DNA from 3 places in the Dendrosporobacter sp. 1207_IL3150 genome. Region 2 is predicted to be linked to each of the others. Evidence: a T-box and tRNA genes for the amino acid it is inferred to sense, from the RefSeq annotation. Region 2 holds a T-box; the other regions hold tRNA genes.

Region 1 (4,205 bases), on a different contig from region 2:
ATATATGGCATCCCACGAGCCAACATCATTCCAGTACAGCCCTAAGGGTAACATAGCCGACGATTTTACCTTTTCGGCAATCGCATAATCAAATGATATATTAGGCATCTCACAAAACCTATCCATCATTATATTATAGTCTTTAGTTTGCGTGTAAAGCTCTGGACAATGTTCTTCAAGCTGACTTAGAATAAATTTTATCGTAAATCCAAACATTCCTGAATTCCAATAAAAATTGCCATCTTCTATGTAGGATCGCGCTGTTTCGATATCTGGCTTTTCCTTAAATGCTTCGACAACAAACCCAATTTCTAAGGCTTTACCTGTTTTTATATAACCATAGCCTGTTTCCGGCTTATCCGGTTTTACTCCTAATGTCACTAAGTAATTCTGGCTGCCTAGCTTCTCTAACTTGCGAATAACATCACTTAAACTATTGCTATCTGCTATAACATGGTCAGAAGGGGTTACAAGAACAAATTCATTTTCCGAAACTTTCAACTCGTTAAGGCAAAAACACACTGCTAGCGCAATCGCAGGAGCGGTATTTCTTGCTTCAGGCTCAATTAAAATATGAGTTCCTTCTACATTACAAGTTTTTATATGTTCATTTACGTAATGGTAATAATCTTTATTTGTGATAATTATAATATCTGAAGCTTTAACAAACGGCTTAAATCGCAAAATAGTTTGTTTAAGTAACGTTTGATTACCAGCGATATTAAGAAATTGCTTGGGAAATCCGACGCGAGATAAAGGAAATAACCTACTGCCACCACCACCAGCAAGGATAATGACTTTCATATAGCTCTTCTCCTTTAGTAATGAAGTTAGACCATTAAATTTAAGTGTCTTTTTAGCACAATCACCATAATAAAAACTTATGCATGATAACAGCGCATAATTACTCTAAACTTTAATTTAAAATTGGTCTTAGCTACAATACTAAAGCCCTGCGGATTAACCACAGGGCTGCGAAAAGTCCTATAAAATCATAAAACCGATATCATTTTAATGATATCGGTTAATTAACGTTGTGGTGCGGGAGAAGGGACTTGAACCCCCACGGTCACCCGCCAGATCCTAAGTCTGGTGCGTCTGCCAATTCCGCCACTCCCGCATGTTTTGAAGGCTTTTGTTTATCGCCCTCTCACTTGTATTATGATAACATAACATGTTTTGTTTGTCTAGTGTTTTTTTAAAAAAATCTACAAGAAAGTTGATATCGTATTTTACGCTTATACATAAAGCTACCTTTCGTCCCTTGGTATTAATTATAACTCTTCGTCATTCAATTTAACCAAAAACTTAACTAATGCCCTTATATCGTAAAATCAATTACACCTCCCACCAGCTAAATGTTGCCATACAAGTCGCATTTTCTGTACCTGTATTAGATACTCTTATGATATAGTTTTGGACAGCAGTCGTGCTTGGTATAATGATTTCCCCCTCGAAATTTGATTCGTATGTCCCATTCACCAGTATGAATGTTAATAATGGATTATTAGTTGCTGGGTTTGTATCCGTAACGGCATATCCTGCAGTCAGTAAAGTTGTATTTGCCGATCCTAAATTAGTATTTACTGGGGTAATAACATCTGTTGTAGTTGCTGATGCAGCTATAATATCTACTACAGACGTTCCGCTTGTTCCCGCTTGTATTTTGTCAAAGTATAACGTTTTTCCCCAATTAGCTGGAATTGTAATTTGTACTACTAAATAGCTGTTGTTTTCAATGTTCTGCGCGCCAGTATTAATATTAAATCGCTGCCCCAGTTTACAATAAGCTGCGCCTAAGTTTTCAACAACTATCGGCGACTGCGGGTCAACCGAGGCCAGATTTGCATATATCGGTTCTAAAGGACTTGATATAACCCTGCAATTGGTACGTATCAAGCTACGGTCAATTTTAGTATTCGGCATATAATATTACCTTCCTTAGAAAAGTTTTTATGTTAAATTATATGCTGTAACAATAACTTCTGTAACTCTGGCCTAACCTTAGCTCTAATCTGGCTTCATCAAATAACGGCACTAGTGCCACATAATGTCGTCTTAAAGTAAACAAAAAGGCTTACAAGCGTTTGCCTGTAAGCCTTAAAATTGTTGAATTGGTGCGGGAGAAGGGACTTGAACCCCCACGGTCACCCGCCAGATCCTAAGTCTGGTGCGTCTGCCAATTCCGCCACTCCCGCATATTAAGTTAATGGTGATCCACGATGGACTCGAACCATCGACACCCTGATTAAAAGTCAGGTGCTCTACCGACTGAGCTAGTGGATCATGTTATGGCTGGGGCGGCTGGACTCGAACCAACGCATGCGGGAGTCAAAGTCCCGTGCCTTACCAACTTGGCGACGCCCCAGTATATAGCTAGGTTATTTGGGGTGACTGAAGGGGTTCGAACCCTCGAGTAACGGAGCCACAATCCGCCGTGTTAACCACTTCACCACAGCCACCATTTATCATTACCTAACGACAAAAACTATTATAACAAATGGACTTTATTATGTCAAGCATATTTTTGATGCTTTTTAAACTGAAAACTTACTTACAATACTTCTTAACTCATTAGCCATTTGGGCTAGCGTTTGGGCCGAAGCCGAAATTTCTTGTACAGCGGCATTCTGCTCCTCACTAGCAGCAGCTACCTGCTGAGCACTCGCAGCATTGGCTCTCGCGACATCGGCGATATGCCCTACCGCCTTCTCAACTTCCTTACTGCCTGACTTTTGATGATTAGCAAGTTCAACTATATTTTTAACTTGACTGCTCATATCCTTGATAGCCTGATGAATCTCTCTAAATGCAGATCCAGAAGCTTCAACTACTGCAACTCCTTGTTCTACTTCTTTGCTTCCCTTGTCCATTGCAGTAACGGCTTCAAGTGTTTCTTGCTGAATCGCGCCTATTATTGATGAAATCTCTTTTGCAGCAGTCTCAGATTGCTCAGCAAGTTTACGCACTTCATCAGCAACCACAGCAAAGCCTCTTCCCTGCTCACCAGCTCTTGCAGCCTCAATAGCTGCATTAAGAGCAAGTAGATTTGTCTGACCTGCCAAACCGGTAATAGTATCTACTATATTCCCAATCTGTCTTGATTTATCACCTAAAACATGGATCATTTTGGCCGTATTATTAACGTCATCTCTGATTTGTGTCATCATTGAAACAGCTCTTTGGGACTGTATTGCCCCTTGGTTTGCTGCACGTTCACTGTCTTCGGTAGTATTGGCAACCGATTCTGCTGCCTTAGCAGAGTCGGAACTGAATTCCACCATACTGCTTATAACCTGGAAGGACGTATTTGATAGTTCGACTTGCTCACCTGTTCCATTAGCGACATGCTGCACAGTAGTAGCAACTTCTTCCGAAGCTTTTCCAACCTCGTAAATCGCTGAGGATAATTGTTCTGAAGCTGCAGAAACCGATTGAGCTGTAGCAGCTGTCTGAACAATAAGTTCTCTAAGCTGGGCAGTCATTGAGTTAAATTCATCGGCTAGCTTTGTTACTTCTGCCGCTCCTTTAATACTAATATTATGTGTTAAATCACCTTTAGCTACTCTATCCGCAGATTCTATCAGTTCATTCAGAGGATTAACAATACTACCCGCTACCTTAAATGCAGCGTATATAGCTGCAGCAATTGATAACAGTAAAATAGCAATACTAATTAGACTAGAAAACACTAGCGATGAAAATACTTCTGAAACTGGTTCATGAACAATAACGCCCCAACCGTAGCCCTCTACTGGAGCATATACCGTCAGTGTTTTGTCACCCCGACTTGAAGTAGTTTCCATGTATCCAGTTTGACCGTTAATAGCCTTCTGAACGAAATCGTAGTTTGAGAAGTCATCTTTAGCCATTATTTTTTCTTTATTAGGATGAGCCAATACTATACCCTTTTGGTCAACAACATCTACATAGCCAGTTTTGCCTATTACACTATTTTCGACGATATCCCACAAGGCCTTAATACTAACATCTGCAGCCAGAACCCCTACTATAGCCCCATCTTTATTCTTAATCGGTGTAGAGATTGTAATACAGGGAGCATTAGTGAATGCCGATATGTATACATTAGTGAAAAAAGTATTTCCTTTCAAAGCTTCCTTAAAATATGCACGGTCTCCACGATTAGCAAGATTTCCGCTTGTCCTAGCGATCTGCATGCCATTATTGTCCATAGCAAAAATTAA
Region 2 (4,205 bases):
AAATTACCTTAACTATTTGCTTGCCAGCAATTAATTCTGCGACCTTTTCCTGCTCTAGCGCAGTTTTTTCGAGTTCACTCGGGGTCAAACCCGCAGGAACGACGATTTTATCGCGAACCTTACCATTTATTTGTAAAACTATCTCAACTTCGTCTAATACTATAGCTTCAGCTTCAAACGCCGGCCACTGCTCCTTGTGAACACTGCCGCTGCCAATAACTTGATGCCATAATTCTTCCGTAATATGAGGTGCAAACGGTGCCAGTAATCTAAGAAGTGCCGATATAACTTCTCTCAATAATCCAGAAGCGATAGGAGTATTCTGATCTTTGACTGCGTAGATTGCGTTTACTAATTCCATAATAGCACTGATCGCAGTATTAAAATTGAATCTATTGCCAACGTCTTCAGTTACCTTTTTGATTGTAACATGAAGTATTCTGCGTAAATCCTTCTCAGCTTTAGTCAATGAGCTTCGATCATATGCCTCATCTGCTCCACTAACTGCAGCTTGGTAGTGGCTTACAACCCTCCATACTCGACCTAAGAAGCGGTAAGCACCTTCGACGCCTTGCTCGCTCCATTCCAAATCTCTTTCAGGAGGTGCAGCAAATAGAATAAAGAGCCTAGCAGTATCAGCACCATATTTGCTTATAATATCTTCAGGAGATACTACATTGCCCTTAGACTTGGACATTTTTGCTCCGTCTTTAATAACCATACCCTGGGTCAGCAAATTCTTAAACGGTTCATTAAAATTAACAAGCCCTGCATCCTTCAGAACCTTTGTAAAGAATCTCGAATAAAGGAGATGTAAAATTGCATGCTCAATGCCGCCGATGTATTGATCAACTGGCATCCAATAATTTGCTTTAGAAGAGTCAAATGGTACACTAGTATTCCGCGGGTCGGTATAACGCAAATAATACCAGGAAGAGCAGATGAAAGTATCCATTGTATCAGTTTCACGCCTTGCCGCTCCGCCGCAGCTTGGGCAGCTGCAATTAACGAAATCGTTAACTTGTGCCAATGGCGATACAGATCCGGTATCAAATCGCACATTATCTGGAAGCATTACTGGAAGCTGATCCTCAGGCACAGGAACAACACCGCACTTCTCACAGTAGACAATAGGAATCGGCGCACCCCAATATCTTTGGCGAGATACTAACCAATCCCGAAGACGATAGTTAATGCGGCTGTTTCCTATTTTTTGCTCTTCCAACCATGCAGCAATAGCGGTTTTGGCTCTACTATTGTTTAATCCAGTAAATTGTCCTGAGTTTACTAAGTCGCCAGGCCCATCATAAGCTCCTGTCATGTTTTCAAGACATGACTCACCATTTTGCCAGTCAATTACTAATCGTTTAGGCAACTGATATTTTGAAGCAAACAACCAGTCGCGTTCGTCATGAGCAGGAACGCCCATTACAGCGCCTGTGCCATACTCTACTAACACGTAGTTAGCTATCCAAACTGGCACCTGTTCGCCTGTGAATGGATTAATAGCATAAGCACCAGTAAAAATACCTTCTTTTTCAAACTCACTAGATGTGCGGGCAAGTTCACTTTGATTGCGGACCTTTTCGATAAAGCTTCTAATTTCGGCTTCATTAGGCTTGCCGCTAATTAATTTATCAACAAGCTGATGCTCAGGTGCTAACACTACATAGGTGACACCAAAAACAGTATCATGACGTGTAGTATAAACTGATATTTTTTCATTAAATTCAGGAACATTGAAGCTGAATTCAGCTCCCTCACTGCGACCGATCCAGTTTTCTTGCATAGTTTTTACACGATCTGGCCAGCCCTTTAGCTCACTTAGATCATTTAATAAACGATCGGCATAATCAGTAATCTTAAAGAACCATTGTTCCAATTCTTTTTTTATCACTATTGAATCACAGCGCCAGCAGTTGCCATCAATAACTTGTTCATTCGCCAATACCGTGTTGCATTGATCACACCAGTTTACTGCGGCCTTTTTCTTATAAGCTAAGCCACGTTGATAAAATAAAAGAAATAACCATTGAGTCCAGCGATAATACTCCGGATGGCAAGTAGCTACCTCACGGTTCCAGTCATACGATAAACCAATCTCTTGTTGCTGGCGGCGCATATTGTCAATATTCTTCCATGTCCATTCCGAAGGCTGAACACCATGTTTTATAGCGGCATTTTCAGCTGGCATACCGAAAGCATCCCAACCCATAGGATGTAGTACATTGTACCCTTGCATTACCTTAAACCTAGCAACTACATCTCCTATTGAATAATTGCGTACATGACCCATATGTAAATTCCCTGAAGGGTAAGGAAACATTTCAAGAACATAGTACTCTGGACGCTGACGATTCAATTCAGTATGAAATGAATTCTGCTCAGTCCAGTATTTTTGCCATTTAGATTCAATATCTTGTGGGGCGTATCTTTCGTTCATTTTTTGTACCTCCTGTTTCTTCAGCACGATTTCACTTAATTCAATAAATATAAGCAAAAAAGCCCCATGGCATAAGCCAGGGACGAGTTTTCTCGCGGTACCACCCTGTTTGATGACATTTGTCATCCTCTCATTGATCGATAACGCAAATCAGCGGCGGTTGTTTATGCAACCGCTCCTCCGCAGTGAGTTCAGCTCTATGCCGATTGGCTTGCATCAACCGCCAATTTTCTGACACGGCATTTTAAACCTACTACTCTGCATCACAGGATTACACGAATCTTGGCCAGATCTTATTGCAAAAACTTGCCAAATTACGCGTGATTTCATTATATCCCAGGTTATATTTAAAAGTCAACTTGACGAAAAATACTGTTCTACATTTTAAAAACAAGCATACACTTTAACTACTGAGGAGGTGCATTATGTATAAACTAATTATTGGAAATGTAAGAATAACTGTTTCTGACGATAGCATTGGTAGAGAACAAGCGACCGCGGCTGCCAGACAAGCAATTTCATCAGCTAATCAGCAGGGTAAATTACTCAGCCATGTCGAAATTTACGCCAGTGATTCCGGCGTAGAAGTTAAAACAACTGAAAAAGTTGGTACTAAAGTAGCCCGCAAAACTATAAAGCAAAGTATGTTAAGTGGCATGCATGCCGCAATAAAAGAAAAATTAAATCCTACCGGAACTTTTGCTAATAAAGATGTCTGGTATGATGGCGATACTGGGCAAGAGTGGCACGGCCATGAATGTAAGTGCGCACGAGAAGAATTGATCGCCAAATTTGAAGAATGGATGAAAACAGTTTAATAGTTATTCATACGAATCGTTGGGCTAAGTATTTAGTGGTTTAAATACCCACTAACACGTAGTCCAACTTTATTATTTTTGTTAAATAAATTTGCAGATTTTAATTGCTTATCCTATAATATATGTAAATTTATTTTAGTAAAAACACAGTCAACCACCTCTTAAGGTGGTTGATTTGGCATAATAGATAGATGGATTTCAAATACAACTTTTCGGAGGTCATATGTACCAATACCTATTCTTTATCGGTGACTTTCCTATCAGGGCATACGGACTAATACTAAGCCTGAGTATTATTTTAGCGACAGGAACAGCATACTTTTTAGCTAAACAAGATGGCCGCTGGCACGACCACATCCCTGACATGGGTATTTACTGCGGACTTGCTGGAATCGTAGGAGCACGACTTTGGGATGTATTTTTTTTCGATTGGGACTACTACAGTAACCACCTGCTTGAGATCCCTTTTGTATGGCAAGGAGGCATGGCCATTCAAGGGGGGGTTCTCTTTGGCGTAATAGCTGGCTACATATACACTAAGAGGCATAACATAGACACCTGGGCCCTTGCTGACATTATTGCCCCAGCAATAATATTGGGACAAGCAATAGGAAGATCAGCTAACCTTCTAAACGGCGACGCTTTTGGTCATCCCACTGGCGGACCGTTCGGCATAATCTATCCAGCTTCAACACTTGCGTATCAAGTATATGGTAATCAACCACTCTGGCCTGCTGAAGTTTGGGAAGGTCAATTAGATGTTATCATTTTTGCTATTCTTCTAATTTTTCGTTCAACTTCTCACGCTAAGGGGCAAGTATTTATTCTGTACGCGGTACTTTACTCTTTAGCTCGTTTCTTTTTAGAGTTTTTACGCGGAGATTACGGCACACTAATGCTTGGGCTAAAATCAGCTCAGCTTACTAGTCTGGCAGTAATTATCA
Region 3 (4,205 bases), on a different contig from region 2:
TCCCCATATGCCTCTTGTCTTAACGTTTGTAAGTACCCGCTTAAGATCACCTACTCCCAAAGCAAGATTCTGCATTTCACCAAGCCCTTTATGAACCAGCTCTAATCGTTCGCTTACAAGACGAAAACTTTCACCCAGTCTTTTTTCTAACGTATCGTTAAGCTTTTCATCTACTGTTTTGCGCATCTCATCTAATTTTTTGGTGTTATCTTCTTGAATTGCCTTTAACTGTCCCTCGATTGTTTCTCTAAGCTTATCAATACGCTGTTCATTCCTTTGCGTTAGATGATTTAACTGCTTAGCAAAACTGTCTAGCTGAGATATCTGAGTTGAAGTGTTCTCGTTCATACGACTTACGACTGACTCATTAAAGCGGTTTAGTGCATTAAACACTTCTTCCCGCAGCCCTCTGGCATTATTTCCAGTCTCTACACGACTTTTCGCCATCTCATCTTGTAGTGATTTTTCAATTCTTTCTAGACTTTTTTCAATACTATAAATACTAACGGACCAATCCTTTCGACTATTCGCCGAACGTATTACAAAAAAAGTAAGTATTATTATACTTAATAAATTTACTATTGCTAAGACTGGTAATAAAAGATCCAAAATTACACCCTCATTTCTTTTTCAGGCCTATACCCTTCGATGGATAAAAAACTGCCCTCGTCCGAGAGCAGTAAAATGCTAGCCTAATATATTAATACAAACCGAACGCTGCCGTGGACCATCAAATTCACAAAAATAGATTCCTTGCCAGGTTCCTAAATATAATTTGCCGTTAACAATTGGTACTGTAACAGAAGCTCCGACTAAAGAAGCCTTGACATGAGCTGCAGAGTTACCTTCACTATGAAGATATCGAAGCTTAGGCACCATTTCTTCAAAGGCCGCAAGCATATCATCGATTACATCTGGATCCGCATTTTCATTGATTGTAATACCAGCCGTAGTATGCGGCACAAAAACTTGGCACATTCCGTTTAGAATCTTACATTCGGCTGCAATAACTGAGACTTTCTTAGTAATGTCAAGCAATCCTGTCTTGGGTGTTCGTAGTTGAATAACCTTCACTATAAAAACACTCCTATTAGCCAGTTATTTTTGAAATTCGCTCAGCTAGCCATTCAACCCATTTATCAGAAAAACCAGTCTCATTAATCAACATTGTTACACTATCAATTCGTTGCTGATCAAGAAACATAATTACCCGTTCTTTTAAAATATTCGATTCTGAATAAAATTCAATGCTTGGTGTTCCGTCAACTGGAAACAAAACAGTATATTCATTATAGATTTCTTCAGCCATCGATTCATATATATCCAGAGGCTTCCCAACGAAAGCATCAAATTTAGTTTCATTTACTCGAGTTAAATACCCATGTATCATCTTCGCTAATGCTGCAGTTTTTTCTTGATAATCTTTTACATATTGAACTGCATCCTCATTTGAAACAATAAGCTTGACTAGTACTTCACGAATTGCCATATAGCCTGACAAATTGTACTCTGTCAGCTGTTCTACATCAGTAATACTTTCAAGCCAAGATAAAATAATTTTATCGAATAGCTCATCAGCAGTTACGACAAACTGATTATCAAGCTGATTTACTTGCTTGCATAGATTATAGATTGCTTGTCTATCGTCTTCAGTATTTTTCAAACACTTTTCGTAACAATTTTCACAGTAACCAATTTGTTGGTAAACAATCGGCTCTCCTTTTTCTACAGCCGGAAAACTCAAGCCTAGTTTTGCATATAGGTTCTTTTGAGCTGATAACCGAGATTTTTCGATATGAACATTTCCATCATGCTTAAAACTTACATCATGACTTTCGCCACAAGCTGAGCATTTATAGTTCTTTTTACTAACTCGTATTGGTGCGTACTTATCAGACTTTGGAACAATAAAGTAATACATTGTAGTTTCGACAAACGTGTAATTGAAAACATTCTGTAAATTGCCTGTAACAGAATGACTTTGTTGATCTTTAATAGTCATATTGCACTCCTCAGTAAAAGTAAAAATTAAATTTAACCAATATTTTATTCGGGCTAAAACTAAAAAATCCTTTCAAGTAGAACCTCTACTTTTAAACCATATTAGTAAAAAACAAAATGACTAAAACCTCACAGAGTGTTGTTTGCATACATTTAACACATATTTTAAACACAAAAAAACTTCTGATTACTCAGAAGTGATTTTTAGAATGGTGCCGAGGACCGGAATCGAACCGGTACGGAGCTCACGCCCCGACGGATTTTAAGTCCGTTGCGTCTGCCAGTTCCGCCACCCCGGCAATATAAAGTTTTGGAGGCGGCACCCAGATTTGAACTGGGGAGTAAAGGTTTTGCAGACCTCTGCCTTACCACTTGGCTATGCCGCCGTATTATGGAGCGGAAAACGAGATTCGAACTCGCGACCCTCGCCTTGGCAAGGCGATGCTCTACCACTGAGCTATTTCCGCAAATGGTGCCTCAGGGCAGAATCGAACTGCCGACACGAGGATTTTCAGTCCTCTGCTCTACCGACTGAGCTACCGAGGCAAAATGGCGACCCGGATGGGACTCGAACCCACGACCTCCGCCGTGACAGGGCGGCATTCTAACCAACTAAACTACCGGGCCTCATAATTAAACGCATAATCTATATTATATCACTACGCGTTACTTGTCAATACTGCTTTTTATTTTTCTTAAGCACTTGTGACAACAAAGATTATTATACTAGCTGTTTATTTCTTTGTCAATACATTTTGTAAATATATTATGTCGCTAATACCTTGCGAATAGTTTCTACAACTTGATCCGAATTAAATGGTTTTACAATAAAGTCAGAAGCACCTGCCTTAAGTGCATCAGTAATTATTGCCTTTTGACCTAAAGCAGTAACCATTATTATTCTAACTAAAGGATTTTCGTCGTGTATAATCCTTACCGCCTCAATCCCATCCATATTAGGCATAGTAATATCCATCGTAATTAAGTCAGGCTTATGTTGACGGTACATTTGTACCGCCTGCTTTCCGTCCCCTGCCTCAGCTACTATTTCATGACCATTTTCGATTAGCACCTTCTTAAGCATCATTCGCATAAAAGCTGAATCATCACAAACTAAAACTCTAGCCATATCCTACCTCCATTAACCCTTAACATAAACCAGCTTTACGATATAAGTCAAAAAAATGATGCGTTGGGCCGACACCTTTACCAAGTGAAAAACCATTTGTTATAGCCATCGTAATAAACTTTTTAGCTTCAGCAACTGCTTCTTCGACCGATAGTCCTTTAGCTAGTCCAGAAGCAATAGCTGACGAAAAAGTACAACCAGTTCCGTGTGTATGTATTGTATTAATTCTCTCATTGGCTAAGGTGATAAATTCGCTGCCGTCATATAGTAGGTCACAAGCATTACCAGGTAAATGCCCACCTTTGACCACTACATATTTTGAGCCCATTTCATGAATTTTAATAGCTGCATTTCTCATATCGTTTTCATTTGCAACTTCAAAACCAACTAATTCAGATGCCTCATAAAGATTTGGGGTAACCACTAGGGCTAAGGGTATCAAATATTCCTTAAGTGTGTTGATAGCATCTTTTTTCAAAAGATGACTTCCACTTTTAGATACCATAACTGTATCGACAATAATATTTTTAGCATCATGACGAACTAGACTCGAGGATACTGTTTTGATTATTTCAGAATTTGACAACATACCAATCTTTACTGCATTAACCTTTATATCATCATAGATAGCATCAATTTGATCTACAATAATTTCAGCATCCATATCACGTATATTTGTAACTCCACAAGTATTTTGCGCTGTAATTGCTGTTATTACGCTCATTCCAAATACCCCAAGGGCTGCAAAAGTTTTTAGATCAGCTTGAATTCCAGCGCCACCGCTAGAATCAGAGCCAGCTATAGTTAAGGCTGTATTCAACATAAGTGTTTCCTTCCTGCTAATATATTTAACGCTTACTTAATCGATTTCTTCATCTGTTCTAATGTTGGAATAAGGTGAAGCGAAAGCTTATCTTCTAGATCTGATAATGTCTTTGACTCAAATGCCGAAGCCATCTGCGGAGTTCTATTTATCCTAATTTCTCCGAAAAATTCGTCTCGGTAAATATTATAATATATTATTAAATTACTTTCAGAAAAAAAATGACTATAGTCTAAGATAATGTACGAACCA

The links. The T-box of region 2 lies ahead of leuS (leucine--tRNA ligase). A T-box ahead of a tRNA ligase gene usually reads a tRNA of that ligase, here a tRNA-Leu.
Region 1: it has a tRNA-Leu gene. The T-box ahead of leuS (leucine--tRNA ligase) is inferred to sense a tRNA for this amino acid. The anticodon was not compared.
Region 3: it has a tRNA-Leu gene. The T-box ahead of leuS (leucine--tRNA ligase) is inferred to sense a tRNA for this amino acid. The anticodon was not compared.

The regions. Positions count from the first base shown of each region.
Region 1 is NZ_JBAIYU010000006.1:77,070-81,274, reverse strand. It holds gene V6C17_RS01085 (mannose-1-phosphate guanylyltransferase/mannose-6-phosphate isomerase) at 1-804, opposite strand, end outside; tRNA gene V6C17_RS01080 (tRNA-Leu) at 1,038-1,120, opposite strand; gene V6C17_RS01075 (hypothetical protein) at 1,339-1,926, opposite strand; tRNA gene V6C17_RS01070 (tRNA-Leu) at 2,116-2,198, opposite strand; tRNA gene V6C17_RS01065 (tRNA-Lys) at 2,211-2,286, opposite strand; tRNA gene V6C17_RS01060 (tRNA-Gln) at 2,293-2,368, opposite strand; tRNA gene V6C17_RS01055 (tRNA-His) at 2,387-2,462, opposite strand; gene V6C17_RS01050 (methyl-accepting chemotaxis protein) at 2,538-4,205, opposite strand, start outside.
Region 2 is NZ_JBAIYU010000017.1:68,925-73,129, reverse strand. It holds gene leuS (leucine--tRNA ligase) at 1-2,443, opposite strand, end outside; T-box leader at 2,519-2,719, opposite strand; gene V6C17_RS09365 (hypothetical protein) at 2,869-3,261, shown strand; gene lgt (prolipoprotein diacylglyceryl transferase) at 3,485-4,205, shown strand, end outside.
Region 3 is NZ_JBAIYU010000009.1:100,594-104,798, reverse strand. It holds gene rmuC (DNA recombination protein RmuC) at 1-609, opposite strand, end outside; gene V6C17_RS03500 (secondary thiamine-phosphate synthase enzyme YjbQ) at 688-1,074, opposite strand; gene V6C17_RS03495 (hypothetical protein) at 1,091-2,002, opposite strand; tRNA gene V6C17_RS03490 (tRNA-Leu) at 2,212-2,300, opposite strand; tRNA gene V6C17_RS03485 (tRNA-Cys) at 2,313-2,387, opposite strand; tRNA gene V6C17_RS03480 (tRNA-Gly) at 2,394-2,468, opposite strand; tRNA gene V6C17_RS03475 (tRNA-Phe) at 2,472-2,547, opposite strand; tRNA gene V6C17_RS03470 (tRNA-Asp) at 2,552-2,628, opposite strand; gene V6C17_RS03465 (response regulator) at 2,768-3,130, opposite strand; gene thiD (bifunctional hydroxymethylpyrimidine kinase/phosphomethylpyrimidine kinase) at 3,150-3,953, opposite strand; gene V6C17_RS03455 (hypothetical protein) at 3,986-4,205, opposite strand, start outside.